3 linked regions of the Maricaulis maris genome follow. The protein of the gene in region 1 binds, or shares a complex with, the protein of each later gene. Links are inferred from orthologs where the notes say so. Each region holds a gene or a part of one and is shown on either strand. Other genes may lie near its edges.

Region 1 (7,311 bases):
GCTATACGCTGAACTTCGGCTCCTACGGCCTCAAGGCGCTCCAGCCGGAACGCGTTACCGCGCGCCAGATCGAAGCCACGCGTCGGGCGATTACTCGCCACATGAAGCGTGCAGGTCGCGTGTGGATCCGCATCTTCCCGGACGTACCGGTTTCCAAGAAACCGACCGAAGTCCGGATGGGTAAAGGTAAGGGCTCGCCCGAGTTTTGGGCGTGCAAGGTCAAACCCGGCCGCATCATGTTCGAGATCGACGGTGTTCCCGAAAATGTTGCGCGCGAGGCTCTCGAGCTGGGCGCTGCAAAGCTGCCGGTCAAGACCAAAATCGTCGCCCGTGTGGGCGAGTAGGGAGAACACAACGATGAAACCCGTTGACGTTCGCGCCATGACCGAAGATCAGCTGAAGGACGCGCTCCTGAAGCTGAAGGAAGAACAATTCAAGCTGCGGTTCCAGCAGGCCTCCGGCCAGATGGAAAACACCGCTCGCTACGGCCAGATTCGCCGCGATATCGCGCGCATTCGTACGGTCCAGAGCGAGCGGAAATCGCACGAAGAGCAAGGGAGCTAGCGATGCCGAAGCGTATCCTGCAAGGCGTCGTAGTGAGTGACAAGGGTGCCAAGACCATCGTGGTGCGTGTGGAACGGACTTTCCTCCACCCGCTGCTGCGCAAGACGGTCCGTCGCACCAAGCGTTACCACGCGCATGACGAAGCCAATGCGTTCAAGGTGGGTGATCAGGTCCAGATTCAGGAATGTGCACCCAAGTCGAAGTTGAAGCGGTGGGAGGTGGTCACCGTCGAGGCGTAAGCCTGGCGAGAGACCAATCCTTTCCTAAGGAGGATCTGCGATGATCCAGATGCAAACCAATCTGGACGTGGCTGACAATTCTGGCGCCCGCCGTGTGCAGTGCATCAAGGTGCTCGGCGGTGCCAAGCGTCGCTATGCCCACGTCGGCGACATCATTGTCGTCTCGGTCAAGGAAGCCATTCCGCGTGGTCGCGTTAAGAAGGGTGATGTCCGCAAGGCCGTCGTCGTTCGCGTGGCCAAGGACATCCAGCGTAAAGACGGTTCCGTCATTCGCTTCGATGGCAACGCGGCTGTGATTATCAACAATAACAACGAGCCGCTCGGCACGCGTATCTTCGGACCGGTTCCGCGCGAACTTCGCGCCAAGAACCACATGAAGATCGTCTCGCTGGCGCCGGAGGTGCTGTAATGGCTGCCAAGATCAAGAAGGGCGACAAAGTCGTCATTCTCGCCGGCCGTGACAAGGGCAAGACCGGCGAAGTCACCAAGGTCCTGCCGACCGAGGATCGCGTCTTTGTGTCTGGCGTGAATGTGGTCAAGCGCCACACGCGTGCGACCCAGACCGACCAGGGCGGCATCAAGGAAAAAGAAGCCTCCATCCACGTCTCGAACGTGGCGTTGGCCGATCCGAAAACCGGCGAGGCAACTCGTGTCGGCTTCAAGATTGAAGACGGCAAGAAGGTGCGCGTCGCCAAGAGCTCGGGCGAGGTTATCGATGTCTGATACCGCCACCTACACCCCGCGTCTCCGCACGAAGTACAAAGATGTCATCCGTGCGGCGATGAAAGAAAAGTTTGGCTATGCCAACGACCTGCAGATCCCGCGTCTCGACAAGATCGTGATCAACATGGGCGTTGGCGAGGCTTCCCAGGACTCCAAGAAAATCAAGGGCGCCCTGGAAGATCTCGAAGCCATTTCCGGCCAGAAGCCGGTCAAGACCGTTGCCAAGAAGTCGATCGCCGGCTTCAAGCTCCGTGAGGAGCAGGTGATTGGTGCGAAAGTGACGCTGCGCCAGGACCGTATGTACGAGTTCCTGGACCGTCTGATCACGATCGCCCTGCCTCGCGTGCGTGACTTCCGTGGACTCAATGGTAAGAGCTTCGACGGTCGCGGAAATTACGCGATGGGACTGAAAGAGCATATCGTGTTCCCGGAGATCGACTACGACAAGGTCGAGAAGATCCGGGGTATGGATATCGTTGTCTGCACGACCGCAGGCAGTGATGAGGAAGCGAAGGCCCTGCTGGCCGAGTTCGATTTCCCCTTTACGAACTAACGCAGCAGGAACGCAGGGCCGCTCGGGCTCTGCACGCAGGAGGACTTAAATGGCGAAAACTTCCGCAGTCGAGCGCAATTTGAAGCGTGTGCGTCTGGTCAAGCGTTATGCGGCCAAGCGCGAACAGCTCAAGGCGATCGCACGCAACAAGGACCTGCCGGTCGAGGAGCGTTTTGCTGCTCAGCTGAAGCTGGCCGAAATGCCGCGCAACTCGGCAGTATCCCGCATCCGGAACCGGTGCGAGATCACTGGCCGTCCGCGTGCTTTCTATCGCAAATTCCGCATGTCGCGTATTGCGATGCGCGACTACGCCAGCCAGGGCATGATCCCGGGCATGGTCAAGTCGAGCTGGTAAGAGAGGAGACGAGAACATGTCTGTGAATGATCCTCTCGGCGATATGCTGACCCGTATCCGCAATGCGCTGATGCGCAGCAAGCGGTCCGTCAACACGCCGGCCTCGGCCCTGCGCCGCCGCGTGCTCGACGTTCTAAAGTCGGAAGGCTACATCCGTGACTATGCGGAAGTAGAGCATGCCTCCGGCATGAAAGAGTTCGAGATCGAACTGAAGTATTTCGAAGGTGACTCGGTCATTTCGGAGATCAAGCGTATCTCCAAGCCGGGCCGCCGCGTTTATTCCGGCGTCAAAGATCTGCCGCTTGTCCAGAATGGCCTCGGCATCGCAATCCTCTCCACGCCCAAGGGCGTGATGTCGGATTCGGTGGCTCGTGAGTCCAATGTGGGCGGCGAGATCCTCTGTCACGTCAGCTAAGGGAGCGAACCAATGTCACGTATCGGTAAACTCCCGGTCGCCATCCCCGGCGGGGTCACGGCGACGCTCACGGAGACGTCGCTGACCGTCAAGGGTCCCAAGGGCGAACTGTCCATGACCTTTGTTGAGGAAGTGAATGTCGAGCAGGGCGAAGATGGCATTGTCATCAAGCCGCGCGACGAGACCAAGAAGGCCCGCGCGATGTGGGGCATGCAACGTGCCCTGGTCGCCAACCTGGTTCAGGGGGTCACGGCCGGCTACGAGAAGGATCTCGAGCTGGTTGGCGTTGGTTATCGTGCGCAGATGCAGGGCACGTCCCTGAAGCTGTCGCTCGGCCTGTCGCATGACGTCGTCTACGACGCCCCGGAAGGCATCACCATCAGTGTCGGCAAGCCGACCGAAGTGAAGATCGTGGGCGCTGATAAGCAGCGCGTCGGCCAGACAGCCGCCGAGATCCGTCGCTTCCGTCCGCCGGAGCCTTACAAGGGCAAGGGCATCAAATATGTCGGCGAGTATATCCGCCGCAAAGAAGGCAAGAAGAAGTAGGGCGAGCGATGAAAACTCAACGCGAAAAATCGGTCCGTCGCGCCCAGCGCAACCGGATCCGTCTGCGCAAGTTCGCCAATGGCCGTCCGCGGCTGTCGGTCTACCGGTCTTCGAAGAACATCTATGCCCAGATCATCGACGATGTGTCGGGCAAGACGGTCGTCGCTGCCTCTTCCCTCGAGGAAGCCGCTCAAAAAGAGCATGGCAAGGGTTGCGACACGAAGGCTGCCGAGATCGTCGGCAAGCTGATCGCCGAGCGCGCAGTCAAGGAAGGCGTCAAGGACGTCGTCTTCGACCGTGGCGGTTACATCTTTCACGGGCGTGTCAAAGCGCTCGCAGAGGCGGCCCGCGAGGGCGGCCTGAACTTCTAAGGGAGCGGACGTATGGCTCATCAGAACGAGCAACGTGGTGACCGCGGTGACCGTGGCCGAGGCCGTGGCCGTGGCCGGGACCGCGACCAGGAACGCGATGACGAACTTGTAGACAAGCTCGTCCACATCAACCGCGTCGCCAAGACCGTGAAGGGCGGCCGGAACTTCCAGTTCGCAGCCCTCGTCGTGGTCGGTGACCAGAAAGGCCGCGTCGGCTTCGGACAGGGCAAGGCGCGCGAAGTGCCGGAAGCCATCCGCAAGGCCACCGACGAAGCCAAGAAGAACATGGTTCGCGTCCCGCTGCGCGAAGGCCGTACCCTGCACCATGACGGCAAAGGCCGTCACGGCGCCGGCAAGGTCGTCCTGCGGGCAGCGCCTCCGGGTACCGGCGTCATCGCCGGTGGGCCGATGCGCGCTGTGCTGGAAACCCTCGGGGTCCAGGACGTGGTTGCCAAGTCGGTTGGCACGTCCAACCCGTACAACATGATCCGCGCCACCATGGACGCGCTGAAGGCGCAGTCGAGCCCGCGCTCGGTTGCAGCCAAGCGTGGTCTTAAGGTTGGCGATCTGGTGAACCGCCGCGATGACGGCGCGTCCTCACCGGAAGCGATCGAAGCGTAAGGACCGGACACAATGGCCAAAAAGACCATCCGCGTACGCCAGACGGGCAGCGCCATCCGCCGCCCGCAAGATCAGCGTGCCACGCTTATCGGCCTCGGTCTCAACAAGATCGGTCGTGAGCGCGAGCTGGAAGATACACCGTCTGTCCGTGGCATGATTGCCAAGGTCAGCCATATGGTGGAAATCGTCGAGGAGTAGGTCCCTGCTGGGGAAACCGCTCCATCGAATGGAGAACGACATGCGTCTCAATGAATTGCGCGACAATGACGGTGCTACCAAGATCCGCACCCGCGTCGGCCGTGGTATCGGTTCCGGCAAGGGCAAAACGGGTGGCCGCGGCGTCAAGGGCCAGAAATCCCGTTCGGGTGTGGCTATCAAGGGCTTCGAGGGCGGCCAGATGCCGCTTCATATGCGCCTGCCGAAGCGGGGCTTCAACAAGCCGAACCGCAAGGCTTGGGCAGAAGTGAATCTCGGCCGTATCGAGAAGGCAATTGCCGAAGGCAAGATCGACGCGAAAAAGCCGATCGACGCTGAAGTCCTGATGGCTGCGGGCCTGGTCCGTCGTCAGCTGGATGGCATCCGCCTCCTTGCGAAGGGCGAGCTGAAGTCCAAAGTAGAGATCACCCTTGCCGGTGCCTCCAAGGCAGCGGTTGCCGCGGTCGAGAAGGCCGGCGGCAAGGTGACCCTCACCGCCGTGGCAAAAGACGCCGCGGAATAAGCGACTTAACGCCGACCTTTTAAGGACGTCTTCATGGCTTCAGCTGCCGAACAGCTTGCTGCGAACATGAACTTTAGCTCCTTCGCGAAAGCGAAGGAGCTGCAGCAACGCATCCTGTTCACGATCGGGATCCTGATCGTTTACCGGATTGGTACTTTCGTGCCGATTCCCGGGATCGATCCGGAGCAATACGCACGCGTCTTCGATTCGCTGGGCGGGCAGGGGCAGGGCATCCTGTCCATGTTCAACATGCTTGGCGGCGGTGCCGTCGAGCGCATGGCGATCTTCGTGCTCAACGTGATGCCGTATATTTCGGCCTCGATCATCATGCAGCTGATGTCAGCCACCATTCCCAGCCTTGAAAAGCTGAAGAAGGAAGGTGGCGAGCAGGGCCGGCAGCAGATCAACCAGTACACCCGGTATCTGACTGTTTTCCTGGCCACGGGCCAGGCCTTCGCTATCGCCATGGGCATGAATACGCCCAATAGCGACGGTGTCGCGCTGGCGCTCAATCCCGGGCCCTTCTTTATTGCCTCGACCGTGATCACGCTGGTCGGTGCCACCATGCTGCTGTTGTGGCTGGGTGAGCAGATCACCGCGCGCGGTGTTGGTAATGGTGTGTCCCTGATCATTTTCGCGGGTATCATCTCGGCTGTGCCGGGTGTGATCGGTGGCGCGCTGTCGCAAGCCTCCTCGACCGGCGACGGCACGGTCCTTCTGGTCGGCACGGCGCTGATCCTGATCGGCCTGACCCTGGTCGTCTTCATGGAGCGCTCGCAGCGCCGGCTTCTGGTCCAGTACCCCAAGCGCCAGCAGGGAAATCGCATGGTCGGAGGCGACACCTCCTTCCTGCCGCTCAAGCTGAATACCGCAGGCGTCATTCCGCCGATCTTCGCCTCGTCCCTGTTGCTGCTGCCGGCAACGGCGGCCAGCTTCCAGGCCCAGTCTGGTGCCGGATGGCTGCAGACGATGGTGGCCTATCTCGGACCGGGGGCGCCGCTCTTCATGGTGCTCTATGCCGCCATGATCGTGTTCTTCTGCTTCTTCTACACCTCGGTCGTCTTCAACCCTGAGGACACCGCCGAGAATCTGAGGAAGTATGGCGGGTTCCTGCCGGGCATTCGGCCAGGTAAACGGACCGCCGAGTATATCGACTACGTCCTCTCCCGCCTGACCCTGGTTGGAGCCCTGTACCTGGTCCTGATCTGTATGGTGCCCATGATGCTCAATCCGCAGACGGCGCTGGGCGGTACGTCCCTGCTCATCATCGTTTCGGTGACGCTGGATACGGTTTCGCAGATCCAGTCCCATTTGCTGGCGCACCAGTACGAGGGTCTGATCAAGAAATCGAAGCTGCGGGGACGCAAGCGATGAACATTATCCTGTTCGGACCGCCGGGCTGTGGCAAAGGCACCCAGTCTAAGCGTCTCGTCACCGAGCGCGGCTGGGTGCAGCTCTCCACCGGAGACATGCTGCGCGAAGCAAAGGCGGCCGGGACAGAGTTGGGTCTGCGCGTGTCTGCGATCATGGATGCCGGAAATCTGGTGTCCGACGAGATCGTGATCGAGTTGATCGAGGAATGTCTGCCGGAGGCCGAGGCCGCCGGTGGCGCCATCTTCGACGGCTTCCCGCGCACGGTTGCCCAGGCAGAGGCGCTTGATGCAGCGCTGGCCAAGCGTGGCACCCAGGTTGATGCCGTTGTCCGCCTGCTGGTGGATGACAATGAATTGGTCGCCCGTATGGAAAAGCGGGCGGCGGAAGAGGGACGGGCCGATGATAATATCGACGCGTTCAAGGTACGTTTGAAGAACTACCAGGATCAGACAGCGCCGCTCATCCCGTTCTATGCCCAATCGGGCAAGTTGCGGGAAGTCCCCGGCATGGGATCCATGGACGAGGTCGCAGCGGGAATTGCTGCGGCTCTCGAAGAGAAGTGACACACACCTGTTGCAACCCCATTGACGGGGTGGCAACGCTGACTGTAGATAGCGCCCTTCGCGAAACGGGCGAGCTGATGCGGTGACCGAAAGGTCGCCCCATGGTTCGTCCGTGTATGGCGTTCAGAATTTGGGAGATGGAAAGTGGCCCGTATAGCCGGCGTCAATATTCCGACGAATAAGCGCGTAGAGATCGCGCTTCGCTACATCCACGGCATTGGCCCGGCCAAGGCGAAGGAGATCTGCGAGCAGGTTTCCATCATGCCCGA
Region 2 (6,736 bases), 590 kb from region 1 along the record:
AAGGCTGCCGAGACCGCGTTGCGCGTGAAGGCACCAGCGGTCTGGCCGCGTTTCAGGGTCGAGGTCTCGGTGCGGCCACCGGTGGTGAGGCTGACAATCTCCATGTCGTCGCCGGCTTCCAGCTGGGCCAGCGCGTCCTCGGCGCGGGCCTGCAGCTGGGTGTCGACCTGGATCGAGCGCCAGCGTGCTTCGGCCTGCTCGCGGACTTCCTCGAGCTCGAACGGGCGGCTCGGGATGATGGAGTCGACGCGCAGCGTGTAGAAATCGGTCTCGTTATAGGTTTCCAGATTGGTCGCGAAACCCTCGATCTGGTCGAAGGCGGCGGGCAGGATTTCCGGGGCCAGTCCCTGATAGCGTTCACCGTCAAACTGCAGGTCCTCATCAATGGAATTGAGGGCCAGCGGCGCGTATATTTCGAGCGGCGTACCGGTCTGCTCGGCAGCGGCTTCAAGCGAGGCGCCGTCAGCACGCGCGGACTCGAAGGCGGCGATGGCCTCATACATGTTGTCCGTGGCCTGGGCAGTGGCCGCATCGGCCTGCAGGCGCTCACGTTCCTCCTCGAAGCTCGGCACGGTGGCGTCCTCAGCGAGGGTCACCAGCACCGCGCTCCAGCTGAAGCGGCCTTCGACGGCCTGCGCCTCGCCTTCGCTCATGGCGAAGACAGTTTCGCCAAGCTGGCTGTCGGGAACCTCAAACAGCTGGACGCTGTCCTGGACCAGCGGGGCATCGAGACCCAGGGCACTGGCGACAGCGGCCGGCGTCTCGCCATTGGCGAGGCGGGCAGCGGCCTCCTCGGCGGTCGCCTGGTCGCTGGTCGTCAGCTGGGCAAAACTGCGCAGGGCCGGAGTGCCAAGGCGGTTGGTCTCGACCTCGTAATCATAGGTCTCGCGCAGGGTTGCCTCGTCGATGGCGACATCGCGGATGAAATCCTCGATGCGGAAGCGGACCAGGGTGATGGCGCGGAATTCCGGTCGGGTGAAGAGCGGCTGCCCGTTGGCGCCGGGGGTCTCCTCGATGAAGGTCTGGAGCTCCTCATCGGTCGGATCGGCGATCTCGTCAGCGGTCGAGGCGTCGATGACGAGGCCGGTTACCCGGCGCTGTTCCTCGGCGACCAGGTAGCGAGTCGCGGCGATCTGGTCAGGAATGCCGGAAAAGCTGGCGAGCGTGCCCAGTAGCTGGGACCGCAGGATGTCACTCTCGATATCGCGGGCGAACTGGTCCTCGGTCATGCCGGAGCGGCGCAGTGCAGCCACCATGGTGTCGCGGTCGAAGCGGTCGGTGACCGGATTGCGGAAGGCGGGAATGTCAGCGACATCGCGGACGATCGTGGCATTGGACGCCTCCAGTCCGAGGTCCTGGGCCCGGGCAGCGAAGGCGGCGAGGGTGATCTGCTGCTGCAGGACCTGGCTGGCGAGCCCTTCCTGGCGCGCCAGGGCCCGCGTGATACTGGGATCCTGCTCCTGCAGGCGGGCCACTTCACGGTCGAACGCCGTCGCCAGCTCGCGCTGGCTGACCCGTTCCGGGCCGACCACAACCACGGCATCACCGCTTCCGGTAAAGATGCCCCCGGCTCCGGGAAGGCTGATGGCAAAGGCCAGAACCAGCAGGACAATGATGACCAGCGCCAGCGGCGACTGCGCGAAAGACCGGAAATTTGACAGCATGAGACCGAAAAACCCTTGGGAAACGTCGCGCGGAAGGTAACGGCGCGGTATTGCGGTCGCAAGCGCCGGGGGCGGTTGACCTGCGATTGTGGGCAGGCCCCGTTGCCCAGGCCGGGTTAGATGAGTAATCCTGCCGCCTCGAACGGGGACGAAGCTGGGTCAATCGGGGGCAGGATGACGCGTCGCACACTCATCGCGGGAAACTGGAAAATGAACGGCCTGGCTGACGGGCTGGGCTTCTTTGCCGAGATCGCTCCGGCGGTGGCGAAAGCCGATGCCGACGTTCTGGTCTGCCCGCCGGCGACCTTGCTGCGTGACGCGGCGCGCCTTGCGGCGCCTCACGGGGTCCGGGTCGGGGGGCAGGACTGCCATGCGGCGACCAGCGGCGCCCATACCGGCGACATCTCGGCCGCGATGCTGCGCGATGCCGGTGCCAGTCATGTCATCGTCGGTCATTCCGAGCGCCGTGCTGATCATGGCGAAAGCGATGGCGATGTCCTGGCCAAGGCCGAGGCCGCCCTGGCAGCCGGGGTGACCCCGATAATCTGCGTCGGCGAGACCCGGGAGGAGCGCGAGGCCGGGCAGGCGGCGGCCGTGGTCGCGCGTCAGCTCGCCGGTTCACTTCCGGTTGTATCGCCGGGTATGGAGTTGGTCATAGCTTATGAGCCGGTCTGGGCGATCGGCACCGGATTGACCGCGTCGGTGGAGGATGTTGCGGCCATGCATGACGCCATCCGCGACCAGCTGCCTGAACCGCTAACCACCTGTATTCTTTATGGAGGTTCGGTCAAGCCGGACAATGCGGCCGAGCTCCTCGCGCTCGCCGATGTCGATGGTGCGCTGGTCGGCGGCGCCAGTCTCAATCCGCTTGATTTCATGGCGATAATCAAGGCGGTCAGTCGCAAAAGCGAACCACTCCGGTAAGCGGATCGAAACTTATTTGCGTCAGGGTCCAAGGCTAAGTTTTGTCTAGCTGCTTTGGAGCCGATCCGAGTATGGCCGATACCGACTACGCCCGGGCCTCCGTCCTGTTGTTCGATCCGATACACGTGAATCAGCGCACGACGCGCTATGCCTTGTTCGAAATCGGCTTTCGCAAGATCGAGTGCGTTTCCTCGCTGGAAGATTTCAAGAGCGGAATCGCCGACAGTGCGCCGACCCTGATCGTTGCCGAATCCAGCGCAACCGATGCCGAGATCTTCAACCTGGTCCGTGCGGTGCGGCGCGGGGAGGTCGGCGGCAATCCCTTTGTCGTGATGCTGCTGACTACCTGGAGCCGCGATACCGGTCATATCCGCAAGGCGATCGAATGCGGCGCGGACGATGTCATCGTGCGTCCGTTCTCGACCATGTTCGCCGAGGAGCGCGTGAAGACGCTGATCAAGGGACGCAAGGACTTCATCGTCACCTCCGATTATATCGGCCCCGACCGGCGCAAGGATCCCGGGCGCTCGACCGATGCGCAGCCGATCACCGTGCCGAATTTTCTCAAGGCCATGGTCGAAAATGACGAGGAAGCGCTCAGCAACGGCCAGCAATGGGTCAATGAGGCGCGCGAGGCTGTCACCACCGAGCGTGTGCGCCGCGTGGCCATGCGGATCGTGATCACGGTCGAGCTCGAAGCCTCGCAGACGAAAGAGGGCAAGGTCCCCGTCGCCCTTGACGTCAAGGACCTGCAGCGCTCGGCCCGGGAATTGCGCGCGCATGTGCTACGCGCCCGCCGCCGCGAAGCCGCCGAGGTCGCCGCCGCGCTGATCGATCAGATCGAACAGCTCGGTGATGGCCGCAATGCCGAGCCCGGGACGCTGAAACTGGTCAAGGAGCTGGCCATGGGCACCTATGCGGCCTTTGCCAATGGCGACACGATCGAACGCTCGAAGGACGAGATCGGCCGCACCGTTTCCAATCTGCGCAAGCGCCTGCAGGCGCGGGCCGAAGCCAACAAGCGCACGGCCCAGCTTGCCGCCGAGGCGGGCGCAGGGGAAACCGCAGACGATGCTGGCCAAGCCGGGTCACCTGAGATAAAACGCGCCGCGATGTGACCGGGCGGTGCTGGCATCGCACCGGAAACTCCTTATATCACTGGTCGAGCCGCCAATCCGGCGGTCCGGCCCGGCTTATGGCGGTATTCATGACCACAGTCCTTTTGATCATCCAGCTTCTGGTCGCCCTTGGTCTCATTGGCGTTATCCTGCTGCAGCGATCGGAAGGCGGGGCTCTGGGTATCGGCGGCGGCGGTGGCGGCGGCATGATGTCCGGTCGCGGCGCGGCCAATATCCTGACCCGCACAACCATGATTCTGGCCGCGGTCTTCATCGGCAATTCGATCCTGCTCGCCATCCTGACCGGTATCTCGGCGGACGGAAGCAGCGTGTTCGACACTGAAATCGACAACCCGGCGACCGGCGTTATCGAACAAGAGGATACGGGCGCTCCGGTGCCGACGGACGGCTAGTCCGACCCTCTTTTTTCACGACATTATCAACTCGCGTCTTTCGAGGCGTCCGAATCTGGGATAATCAGACGGCCCATGCCGCGATATATCTTCATTACGGGCGGCGTGGTCTCCTCCTTGGGAAAAGGCCTCGCTTCAGCCGCTATCGGAGCCCTGCTTCAGGCGCGTGGATATAAAGTCCGCCTGCGCAAGCTGGACCCCTATCTCAACGTTGATCCGGGCACGATGTCGCCCTATCAGCATGGCGAGTGCTATGTGACCGATGACGGGGCGGAAACCGACCTCGATCTCGGCCATTACGAGCGCTTCACCGGCGTTCCCGCCAGCCAGTCCGACAACATCACCACCGGCCGCATCTATTCGCGCATCATCGAGCGCGAGCGTCGTGGTGATTATCTCGGCGCCACGGTGCAGGTGATCCCGCACGTCACGGACCAGATCAAGCAATTCGTCCTGTCGGACGCCGGCGATGTCGATTTCGTGCTCTGCGAGATCGGCGGAACGGTCGGTGATATCGAGGGCCTGCCCTTCTTCGAGGCGATCCGCCAGCTCGGCCAGGAGCTCGGCGAAGAACATGCCGTCTTCCTGCACGTCACCCTGCTGCCTTTCATCAAGGTCGCTGGCGAGATGAAGACCAAGCCGACCCAGCACTCGGTCAAGGAATTGCGCTCGATCGGTATCCAGCCGGATATCCTCCTGTGCCGCTGCGAGATCCCGATCCCGGCTGGCGACAAGCGCAAGATCGGCCTGTTCTGCAACGTCAAGGAAAGCGCCGTCATCGAGGGTCGCGACGCGGCCTCGCTCTATGACGTGCCGCTGGAATATCATCGCCAGGGTCTCGATACAGAGATCCTGCGCTGCTTCGGCATCGACGATGCCCCGGCGCCGGACCTCACGCGCTGGGAAGCCATTTCCGACACCATCGCCAATCCCGACGGGGAAGTGACGATCGGCGTGGTCGGCAAATATGTCGGCCTGCTCGACGCCTATAAATCCCTCATCGAAGCGCTCGCCCATGGCGGCATCGCCAATGGCGTGAAGGTCAAGCTCAAATGGCTCGACAGCGAGCAATTCGAGAAGGACGACCCGTTCGAACCCCTGGAAGACGTGCACGGCGTGCTGGTTCCCGGCGGCTTCGGCGAGCGCGGCGTTGAAGGCAAGATTGCCGCAGCGAAATTTGCCCGCGAGCGCAAGGTGCCCTTCTTCGGGATCTGCTACGGCATGCAGATGGCGGTGCTTGAAGCCGCCCGCAACCTGGCCGGCTATGACGACGCGGTGTCCTCGGAATTCTCGAATACCGGCGAGCCGGTGATCGGTCTGCTGACCGAGTGGACGCGTGGCAATGAAGTCGAGACCCGCTCGGCCGGCGACGATATGGGCGGCACGATGCGCCTCGGCGCCTATCCGGCGGTCCTCAAGGAAGGCTCCAAGGTCCGCGAGATCTACGGCCAGGCCCATATCGAGGAGCGTCACCGGCACCGTTATGAGGTCAATGTCGGCTACAAGGACAAGCTGGAAGCCTGCGGGCTGAGCTTCTCTGGCCTGTCGCCGGATGGCATCCTGCCGGAAATCGTCGAGATCGCTGACCATCCCTGGTTCATCGGCGTGCAATTCCACCCGGAACTCAAATCGCGGCCCTTCGAACCGCACCCGCTGTTTGCGAGCTTTATCGCCGCAGCGCTGGAACAGAGCCGGATGGTTTAGGGGCGAGGGGCCTTCCCCTCCCTGCCAGCTGTGGAAAACCGTCTCAGCCGCCTGCCAGCTCGCCGATTACGCCCACAGCCTCCATCACATCGCCCCGCGTGCAGTCAAACTGCCCGACCTGGAAGCGGATCACATAGCGGCCGTCATGGCGGGTCTGGGTGAGGTAGGTGCGGCCGTCCGTGTTGATGCGTTCGAGCAGGTCCGCGGTAGCCTCGTCGCCAGCCGTGCAGGCAAAGCTGAACAGGCTGAAACGGGGCTCGGTGACAATCTGAAGGCCGGGCCGGGCGCGAATCGCCTCGCAGGCCTCGTTTGACCAGGCGATATGGTTGCGGATGCGGGTGCGCAGGCCCTCCAGCCCGTAGGCACGGATCAGGAACCAGAGTTTCAGCGCCCGGAAGCGGCGGCCGAGCGGGATGGTCCATTCGGAGTAATTGACCGCATCCTCCATGCCCGGCGTTTCCAGATAATCCGGCCGCAGGGTGAGGGATTTGAGCTGGTCGGTTGGGTCCTTCAGGAATTGCACCGAACAGTCGAACTGGGCGCCGAGCCATTTATGCGGATTGAAGACGATACTGTCGGCCCGCTCGGCCCCGGCCCAGATGTGGCGCAGCTCCGGGCAGATCATCGCCGAGCCGGCCCAGGCCGCGTCGATATGGGTGTAGAGGCCTTCCTCCTGCGCGATGGCGAGAATGGCCGCTACAGGGTCGCTGGCGCCGATGGCGGTGCCGCCGACACACAGCACGACACCGGCGGGCAGGTGTCCGGCGGCGCGGTCGGCGGCAATGGCGGCGCGCAGGGCAGCCGGGTCCATGCCGTAATCGCTGTCGGTGGCGATCTTGACCAGATTGTCCTGACCAATACCGGCGACCCAGCACGCCTTGTCGACCGAGGAATGGGTCTGCGCCGAGGCATA
Region 3 (7,472 bases), 1.5 Mb from region 1 along the record:
CGGAAACTCTGCCAGTGCAACGGTTGGCGATAGTGACTACGCGTCGCTCGTCAATAACCAGCGCGCAACCGGTGTTTTCCGGGCCGACCTGAATATCGGGGTTGACGATGTTGTCGGCAATGTCAGCGGTACCGCCGCGGCCATCGGCAACTCGCTGTCGGTTGAGGCGGCTGGCGAGGGCTTGAACCTCAGCAACAACCAGTTCTTCCGCGGAGACGCGATCTCCACGCTGAACGGCCATGTCGAGGACGTCCAGGGCGAGGTCGCGCTGACCTCGGCGGCCATCGCGAACTCGGCATCCTATGACGTCCAGGCGACCGATTGGGCCAATATCACCAACTATCAGACCACCAATGTTGACCCGCGTGCCTACTCGAATGTCGGTGTTTCTGATGTCACCGGGAATGTGAGCAGCACAACAGCAGCCATCTCGAACTCGTTGAGCGTCTCGACACTGCCGCAGACAGCAGACATTCGTCTCAACTCGACCCAGCTCAACAACGCCTATACCGGCGCGGTCGCCAATGCGACGATCTCCGATGTCGCCGGTGACGTCTCCGCCACGGCTGCCGCGATCGGCAACTCGGTGTCGGTCAGCTCCATCACCGACTTCTAGGCGCCGACCGGGAGGGGCGCCCCCCCGCTCCCTCAAGCGTTGACGCCTGGTGCGGCCGGTTCTCTTTCGGAGAGCCGGCCGTTTTACGCGCGCTCTTGATTGAGGGCGCGCCCCATCAATTCGGGTCCGGGCGTAAATGACAGGTTTCGTGCCTCCATCCTGCGGAAGGAACCGCCACGGTCCAGGGACGCGCTGTCGCGATGACCTCGGCCGCCAATGCGATCGAAAGGCCGCTCGGCAATCAGGGCTCGCGAATACGGCGTCGTTCCGGCATTCTTGTGACTGTTCATCCGGGCGTTCCTTTGCTCTGGTCGTGTCGCAACAACCAGTCTCAAGGCTTCAGCCCGGTTGACCAACCTTATGAAAACTCACATCTAGAGCTCGACTTCCAGCCAGGGCAGCTCCCGCCCCTTGAAGACCGCGCTTGGCCGCATGGCAACGCGCTTGGCGCCCATATGGATATAGGCCGCCTCGGCATAGGGGTCGGAGAGGATGGTCATCACCGTTTCGCCGCGTGCCTTCAGCTTGGCCTTGGCGTCCTCGAAGAGGTCGCGACCGACGCCCTTGCCGATCGCGCCGGGCGTGATGAAGAGCAGGTCGAGCGTGCCGTGATGGCCGCCGGGATCGATCTGGCAGACGCCGAGCGGCGTGCCGTCGGCAAGTTCGGCCAAGGTGGTCAGCCCTGCCTCTATGGCGTCCCGTGTCACCTTGAGGTAGGGCGCGACCTCGGCCATGAAGACCTCGTCATAACCCCAATGCGCCTTCGATTTCAGGCACAGTTCTGACAGGGCATCCTCTTCACCGAGGCGAGCGGGGCGCAGCTGGACGTCACTCATTGGCGTGCGCTCATCAGGCGGCCGTAATCATGCGCCGGGGGCGGTGTCGATGGCACCATGGCATTGCTTGTACTTCTTGCCGGATCCGCACGGGCAGGCGGCATTGCGGGCGACGCGGCCCCAGGTCTCCGGACGGCTCGGATCGGCCGGTGTCGACACGCGGCGCTGGGTCGGAGAAACGCGCGGTGCGACCGGACCTGCGCCCGGGTCGCCCATTTCGTTGCGACCGGTGCGCGGATCGATATGGGTTGCGGTCAGGCCTTCCGGCTCCTTGGGCGGTGCCGGAGCCCGTTCGAAGCGGATCAGCATCAGCTGCTTGGTCACTTCGCCGCGCAGATTGTCCATCATCCGTTCGAACAGGTTGAAGGCCTCGGTCTTGAACTCGTTCAGCGGATTGCGCTGGGCGTAGGAGCGCAGACCGATCATCGAGCGCATGGCGTCGAGGTTCTGCAGATGCTCGCGCCAGTTGATGTCGATGGCCTGGAGCAGGATCGATTTTTCGATCCGGCGCATCAGGTCCGGTCCGGCATTGGTCGCTTTCTCGGCATAGGCGCGGTCTGCGGCTTCGGAGACCCGCTCGAGGATTTCCTCGTCGGCAATGCCTTCTTCCTCGGCCCAGGCTTCGACCGGAAGGTCGAGGCCGAACGTGTCGTGGAGCGCCTGCTTCAGCCCGGCGATATCCCACTGGTCGGCATAGGCCTTCGGCGGGATGTGTTCGGAGACCAGGTCCTCGGCGGTGGACTGGCGCATGTCCTTGATGACGTCGGCGACATCGTCGGACAGCATGAAGTCGATGCGCTGCTCGAAGACCGCCTTGCGCTGGTCATTCATCACGTCATCGTATTTCAGGACGTTCTTGCGGATGTCGAAATTGCGTTGCTCGACCTTGCGCTGCGATGTTTCCAGCGCCTTGGACATCCACGGGTGCTGGATCGCTTCGCCTTCCTTCATGCCGAGCGTGCGCATGATGGTGTCGAGGCGTTCCGGCGCGAAGATGCGCAAGAGGTCATCCTGTACGGAGATGAAGAATTTCGAGCGGCCCGGATCGCCCTGGCGACCGGTCCGGCCCCGCAGCTGGTTGTCGATGCGGCGGCTTTCGTGCCGCTCGGTCGCCAGCACATAGAGACCGCCCGCATCCAGCGCCTTGCGCTTCTTCTCGGCGATGTCGGCCTTGATGGCGTCCATCTCGCGATCAATCTCGGTCTGGCTCGGCGTCTTGCCGGCGGCGTCCTGTTCGGCCTTCCAGGCGTCGAGGCGCATGTCGGCATTGCCGCCGAGCTGGATGTCGGTACCGCGGCCGGCCATGTTGGTGGCAATCGTCACCGCGCCCGGCACGCCGGCCTGGGCGACGATGAAGGCTTCCTGCTCGTGATAGCGGGCGTTCAGCACCTGGTGGTCGATCGGGATCAGCTTCAGCATTTCCGGCAGGGTGCGGGCCGACGCGCGGGCCGATTTCTCGAACTCCGCCTTGGCGGCCTCATCCTTGGGATAGAGGTGGCCGAGCATCTTCTTGAAGACGGTCTTGTCGCTCATCAGCCGGTCGATGACTTCCGACTTTTCGATCGAGGCGGTGCCGACCAGAACCGGTTGTCCGCGTTCCTGGCAGTCGACGATTTCGTCGATGATGGCGGCGTATTTCTCTTCGAGGGTCCGATAGACCTCGTCTTCCTCGTCGATCCGGGCAATCGGCTTGTTGGTCGGGATTTCCAGCACGCCGAGCTTGTAGATGTCGAAGAATTCGTCGGCCTCGGTGAGCGCCGTACCTGTCATGCCGGCGAGCTTGTCGTACAGGCGGAAATAGTTCTGGAAGGTGACCGAGGCCAGGGTCTGGTTTTCCGGCTGGATCTCGGTGCCTTCCTTGGCTTCGATCGCCTGGTGCAGACCATCGGAGAGGCGGCGGCCCGGCGTCATGCGGCCGGTGAATTCGTCGATCAGGACAACGGCATTGTCCTTGATGATGTAGTCCTTGTCGCGCACGAAGATCTTGTGCGCCTTCAGGGCCTGGTTGACGTGGTGGACGACGGAAATGTTCTCGACGTCGTAGAGATCGCCTTCCTTCAGGAGCTCGCGCTCTTGGAGCAGGCGCTCGATCTCTTCATTGCCCTCTTCGGTGAGCAGGATGGAGCGGGCCTTCTCGTCGATCTCGTAGCAATCCTCGGCCAGAAGCGGGATCAGCTCGTTGATCGTCTTGTAGAATTCGGTGCGGTCCTCGGTCCGGCCGGAGATGATCAGCGGCGTGCGGGCTTCGTCGATCAGGATGGAGTCGACCTCGTCGACGATGGCGAAGCCGTGGCCGCGCTGCACCATTTCCTCGGTCGAGTACTTCATGTTGTCGCGCAAATAATCGAAGCCGAGCTCGTTATTGGTCGCGTAGGTGATGTCGCAGGCGTAGGCCGCCCGGCGCTCCGGATCGGTCATGCCGTGGGCGATCACCCCGGTGGTCATGCCCAGCTGGGCAAAGACGCGGCCCATCCACTCGCTGTCGCGGGTGGCCAGGTAGTCGTTGACGGTGACCACGTGCACGCCCTTGCCCGGCAGCGCGTTGAGGTAGCAGGGCAAGGTGGCGACGAGGGTCTTGCCCTCACCGGTCTTCATCTCGGCGATCGAGCCTTCATGCAGCACCATGCCGCCCATCAGCTGGACGTCATAGGGGCGCAGGCCGAGGGCGCGCTGGGCCGCCTCGCGGACCGCGGCAAAGGCCTCGGGCATCAGTGAGTCGAGTTTTTCGCCCTTCTCCAGCCGGTCGCGGAACTCCGCCGTTTTGGCCTTCAGCGCGTCGTCGGAGAGCGCTTGGAACTCCGGCTCCATGGCGTTGATTTTTTCAACCACGGGCCGCAAACGGCGGATTTTGCGGTCGTTCTCGGTTCCGAAGATCTTGCGGGCAATGGAGAGCATCTGGGTCAGGCTTTGCGAACTACTGCGCAACTGGCGTCCGGCGCCCAGGTTTCGTTCCGTTCGCCGGGGACGACAGCATTGCTTTGAAACGTCAGGGTGACTTAAGGATGAGGGGTGTAACTGTCAATCAAGGCGCGCGGCAGACCGGCGGCGTGCCCTTTCCAGGCGAGGCGCTACAGGTGTCTGTTTTCAGGGTCTTTTGCATTTTTGTGCTGACTGCAACTTGCGCAGCCTGCGGCCCTGAGCCGCGGCGGACAGCCGAAGATTTCGAGCCCGGGCGTTCCGGCCTGTCCCTGGATGAGGCCGATCCGGTCATGGCTCGGGTCGATGGCACGATGATCCGGCGTTCCGATGTCGAACGTGAGGCCGTCGCCCAGGGCGATGATCCCGCCGGGTCCCCTCCGGAGCCGGGCAGTGAGGAGTTCGACCGGGTGCTGGAGGAGCTGATCGATCAGCGGCTTCTGGCGCTCGAGGCGCGGCGCCGCGGGCTCAACCAGTCCGAGGAAGCCCGCCGCCGGCTGGCGCTGGCCGAAGAGCGGATCCTGGGTAATGTCCTGGTCGAGACGGCACTTGCCGACGCCGTCACCGAGGAGACCATCCAGCGCATCTATGAGGAGCAGATCCGTCTCATCCCGCTGGGCGAGGAGGTGCGGGCCCGTCATATCCTGGTGCAGACCGAGGAAGAAGCGCTCGCGATCAAGGCGCTGCTCGATCAGGGCCGCGACTTCGCCGAACTGGCAGTGGCCATGAGTGAGGACCAGGCGACCCGCCTCGAGGGCGGTGATCTGGGCTATTTCTCGCGCGAAGGCATTCTGCCCGCGTTCGGGGCCGTGGCGTTTGCGACCCCGGAGGGTGGCGTCTCGGAGCCCTTCCGGACGGAGTTCGGCTGGCACTTGCTGACCGTCGTGGATCGTCGTCGTCAGCCGCCGCCCTCGCTGGAGGTCCTGCGCCCGAACATCGCCCGCTTCTATACCTTCGATCAGCTCGAAGCCCTGATCGAGGGGCTGCGGAACCAGGCGGTGATCGAGCGCGCCGACCTGTCGCTCCTGCTTGCGCCTGCGCCCGCAGACGGTGAAGAGGAGACGCAGGAAGCCGCGCCAGGCCCCGTGGAAGACGGTCCGGACCCGGACCAGCCCGGCTAGGCGGCGATTAACCGCGTTTCTGCACACGTCCTTAAGGGAGATGTGGGACCATGACAGCTGGTAGCCCCAAACCGGTGCTCTTCGTTGCCGCGTGCGCCTTGCTGGATGCTGACGGACGCATCCTTATCGCCAAGCGGCCCGAGGGTAAGCCAATGGCGGGCTTGTGGGAGTTTCCGGGCGGAAAGATCGAGCCCGGAGAAACGCCGGAGCAGGCTGTGGTGCGTGAATTGCGCGAAGAGCTGAGTGTCGAGCCGTGTGAACGGTGCCTGCACCCGTTCGCCTTCGTCTCGCACCCCTATGACAGCTTCCACATCGTCATGCCGCTCTTCCTGTGCCGCACCTGGGACGGTTTCCCGCAGCCCAATGAAGGCCAGGAACTGGCCTGGGTCCGCAAGGAAAAGCTGCGCGACTACCAGATGTCCGCCGCCGACATCTCCCTGGCCGCCGAGCTGAGGGATCGTCTCTAGGATGCGCGATCACCTGACCCGATTCTGCCGCAATGAACGCGGCGCGACGGCGATCGAATATGCGCTGATCGCCGTGATCGTCTCGATGGCCGGGGTCGCTGCGCTGGTGATTATCGGGCCAGTCGTCCTGGACATGTATAACGGTGCGGCGGCGCCCTTCTAGCGCAATTTCATTGATTTCAAAGGCAGCGAAGTTGCTCTGATTTCCTGCCTTTCCGCGTTTGCGACCCGCAAGGTCGGCTCCACGCTTTTTGAAAAGTGCTCGAGGACCCGCGTGTGGGTCCGGCTAGCGCCCCGCCTTCTCACCCAGTGACGTCTCGGTGACCCCAAGCGCGTCGGCGAGCCTGTGTGTCGCTGAGCCGGGCCGTTTCGGCCTGGGCTGGTCGGGATGGGGCGCCCAGCCGGCGGCATGGACGATCTCGAAGGTGGCGCGGATGCGTCCGTCGGGATCGGAAAAGCGTTCAGCATATATCTGGCCAGCCCGGGCGAACAGACTCCGCGTGGCCGGCTTTCGCGGTCGGTCGCCCAGCACCGACGTCTCGCCCATGCCGCGCAAATCGGCCATCAGCGCAAAAATGTGGTCGTAGCGAACGGTGATCCGGTCGACATCGGCGACCGGCATGGCAAAGCCGGCCCGCTGTAGCAGGGCGGCCATGTCGAAGGTTCCCGCGAGCGGCGAGATCCGCGCCGCAGCGCCGCCGGTCAGCTCGCTCTCGGCCGCCATCAGGCATTGCCGCAATTCGGTCAGGGTCGAACCACCCGGCAGGGCGCAGGCGAAGAAACCGTCCGGCTTGAGCACGTGATTGATCTGGACGAGGACACCGGGCAGGTCATTGGTCCAGTGCAGGCCCCACGGTGCCAGCACCAGGTCGAGGCTTTCGCTGGCAAAGGGCAGGCTTTCCTCATCCAGAGCAAGCGCAGGGCCGCCGAGCCCGGCCGTGACCGATGCCGACAGGTCGGACTGGCACCACCAACCGACCTTCGCCCTCAACTCGCTTGCCGCCGGGCTCGCGGTCAGGCCCGGTCCGCCGCCGAGGATCGCGGCCCGGTCGAAATCGCGCATGACGCTGGCCACCCGGTCGCCCATGTCATCGAAGGTCCGTTGCGCGAGGAAGTTGTAGTCTGGCAGACTGCCAGCAGCGCGGTCCCGGCGGCGTCCGAGCAGCGAGCGGTCGAAGAGGGTGGGCGGGGCCGTATGGGTCATCCAGCGGATATGCCCCCAAGGCGGGGTCAGGGAAAGGGGCGCCCGCTGCAAAAGGAGGTGAGCGGCATGTGGAGTTCGGCTCTCAGGGCCAGCGGGCGCAGCTTTGCCGACCTGGTGTGGCCCCCGGTTTGTCCGCTGGCAGGCGAGCGTGTGGATCGAGCTGGTCACCTGTCACCGCTGCCCTGGTCGAGACTGACCTTCCTCGATGCGCCCTGGTGCGACCTGTGCGGCTGGCCCTTTCCCTACCCGGCGGGGTCCGGCGGGGCGTTGACGGCGATTTGCGCCAGCTGTGCGGCTCATCCGCCCCGTTAT

Evidence for each region.
Region 2: secY (region 1) and secG share a complex: the UniProt entries of both Escherichia coli proteins name them as parts of the sec protein translocase complex. The link is inferred for Maricaulis maris from one-to-one orthologs.
Region 3: the proteins of secY (region 1) and secA are in contact, whole or in part, in a crystal structure (PDB 3DIN), measured with the Thermotoga maritima proteins. The link is inferred for Maricaulis maris from one-to-one orthologs. Residues at the interface, in WP_004081795.1 of Thermotoga maritima: Glu108, Gly109, Glu110, Glu111, Ala236, Glu237, Arg238, Arg239, Ile240, Thr241, Ile242, Gln243, Tyr244, Ala245, Arg246, Arg247, Val248, Thr249, Gly250, Arg251, Arg252, Val253, Tyr254, Gly256, Ala257, Ser258, Thr259, Tyr260, Leu261, Pro262; in WP_004082002.1 of Thermotoga maritima: Glu261, Ala262, Arg263, Lys300, Ala301, Arg302, Thr303, Ile304, Ile305, Leu323, Tyr324, Asp325, Pro326, Val329, Ser330, Tyr333, Ile336, Lys340, Phe345, Val349, Glu363, Phe364, Tyr374, Ser375, Gly376, Gly377, Glu393, Ile395, Thr482, Ser483.

Annotation. Positions count from the first base shown.
Region 1 is NZ_AP027270.1:916,523-923,833, forward strand. What follows is about bases 4,489-7,308. They hold secY (preprotein translocase subunit SecY), read left to right. Parts: upstream 4,489-5,138; coding sequence 5,139-6,479; downstream 6,480-7,308. Other genes in these bases: rpmD (50S ribosomal protein L30), read left to right, coding at 4,489-4,585; rplO (50S ribosomal protein L15), read left to right, coding at 4,626-5,105; AAA969_RS04185 (adenylate kinase), read left to right, coding at 6,476-7,042; rpsM (30S ribosomal protein S13), read left to right, coding at 7,187-7,308. Also shown: rplP (50S ribosomal protein L16), read left to right, coding at 1-344; rpmC (50S ribosomal protein L29), read left to right, coding at 358-564; rpsQ (30S ribosomal protein S17), read left to right, coding at 567-803; rplN (50S ribosomal protein L14), read left to right, coding at 844-1,212; rplX (50S ribosomal protein L24), read left to right, coding at 1,212-1,526; rplE (50S ribosomal protein L5), read left to right, coding at 1,519-2,079; rpsN (30S ribosomal protein S14), read left to right, coding at 2,129-2,434; rpsH (30S ribosomal protein S8), read left to right, coding at 2,451-2,849; rplF (50S ribosomal protein L6), read left to right, coding at 2,862-3,395; rplR (50S ribosomal protein L18), read left to right, coding at 3,404-3,766; rpsE (30S ribosomal protein S5), read left to right, coding at 3,779-4,387; more of rpmD, read left to right, coding at 4,400-4,488; more of rpsM, read left to right, coding at 7,309-7,311. UniProt on the Escherichia coli protein: The central subunit of the protein translocation channel SecYEG. Consists of two halves formed by TMs 1-5 and 6-10.
Region 2 is NZ_AP027270.1:1,505,696-1,512,431, reverse strand. Bases 2,749-5,457 are described here. They hold secG (preprotein translocase subunit SecG), read left to right. Parts: upstream 2,749-3,795; coding sequence 3,796-4,119; downstream 4,120-5,457. Other genes in these bases: AAA969_RS07070 (CTP synthase), read left to right, coding at 4,195-5,457; AAA969_RS07080 (response regulator receiver protein), read left to right, coding at 2,749-3,706. Outside these bases: AAA969_RS07090 (peptidylprolyl isomerase), read right to left, coding at 1-1,664; tpiA (triose-phosphate isomerase), read left to right, coding at 1,839-2,588; more of AAA969_RS07080, read left to right, coding at 2,660-2,748; more of AAA969_RS07070, read left to right, coding at 5,458-5,823; AAA969_RS07065 (pyridoxal phosphate-dependent decarboxylase family protein), read right to left, coding at 5,867-6,736. UniProt on the Escherichia coli protein: Subunit of the protein translocation channel SecYEG. Overexpression of some hybrid proteins has been thought to jam the protein secretion apparatus resulting in cell death; while this may be true it also results in FtsH-mediated degradation of SecY.
Region 3 is NZ_AP027270.1:2,398,331-2,405,802, reverse strand. What follows is about bases 1,280-4,724. They hold secA (preprotein translocase subunit SecA), read right to left. Parts: upstream 4,348-4,724; coding sequence 1,480-4,347; downstream 1,280-1,479. Other genes in these bases: AAA969_RS11395 (peptidylprolyl isomerase), read left to right, coding at 4,662-4,724; AAA969_RS11405 (GNAT family N-acetyltransferase), read right to left, coding at 1,280-1,452. Outside these bases: AAA969_RS11410 (hypothetical protein), read left to right, coding at 1-616; more of AAA969_RS11405, read right to left, coding at 991-1,279; more of AAA969_RS11395, read left to right, coding at 4,725-5,489; 8-oxo-dGTP diphosphatase MutT, read left to right, coding at 5,540-5,956; AAA969_RS11385 (Flp family type IVb pilin), read left to right, coding at 5,958-6,119; AAA969_RS11380 (methyltransferase domain-containing protein), read right to left, coding at 6,243-7,160; AAA969_RS11375 (ComF family protein), read left to right, coding at 7,227-7,472. UniProt on the Escherichia coli protein: Required for protein export, interacts with the SecYEG preprotein conducting channel.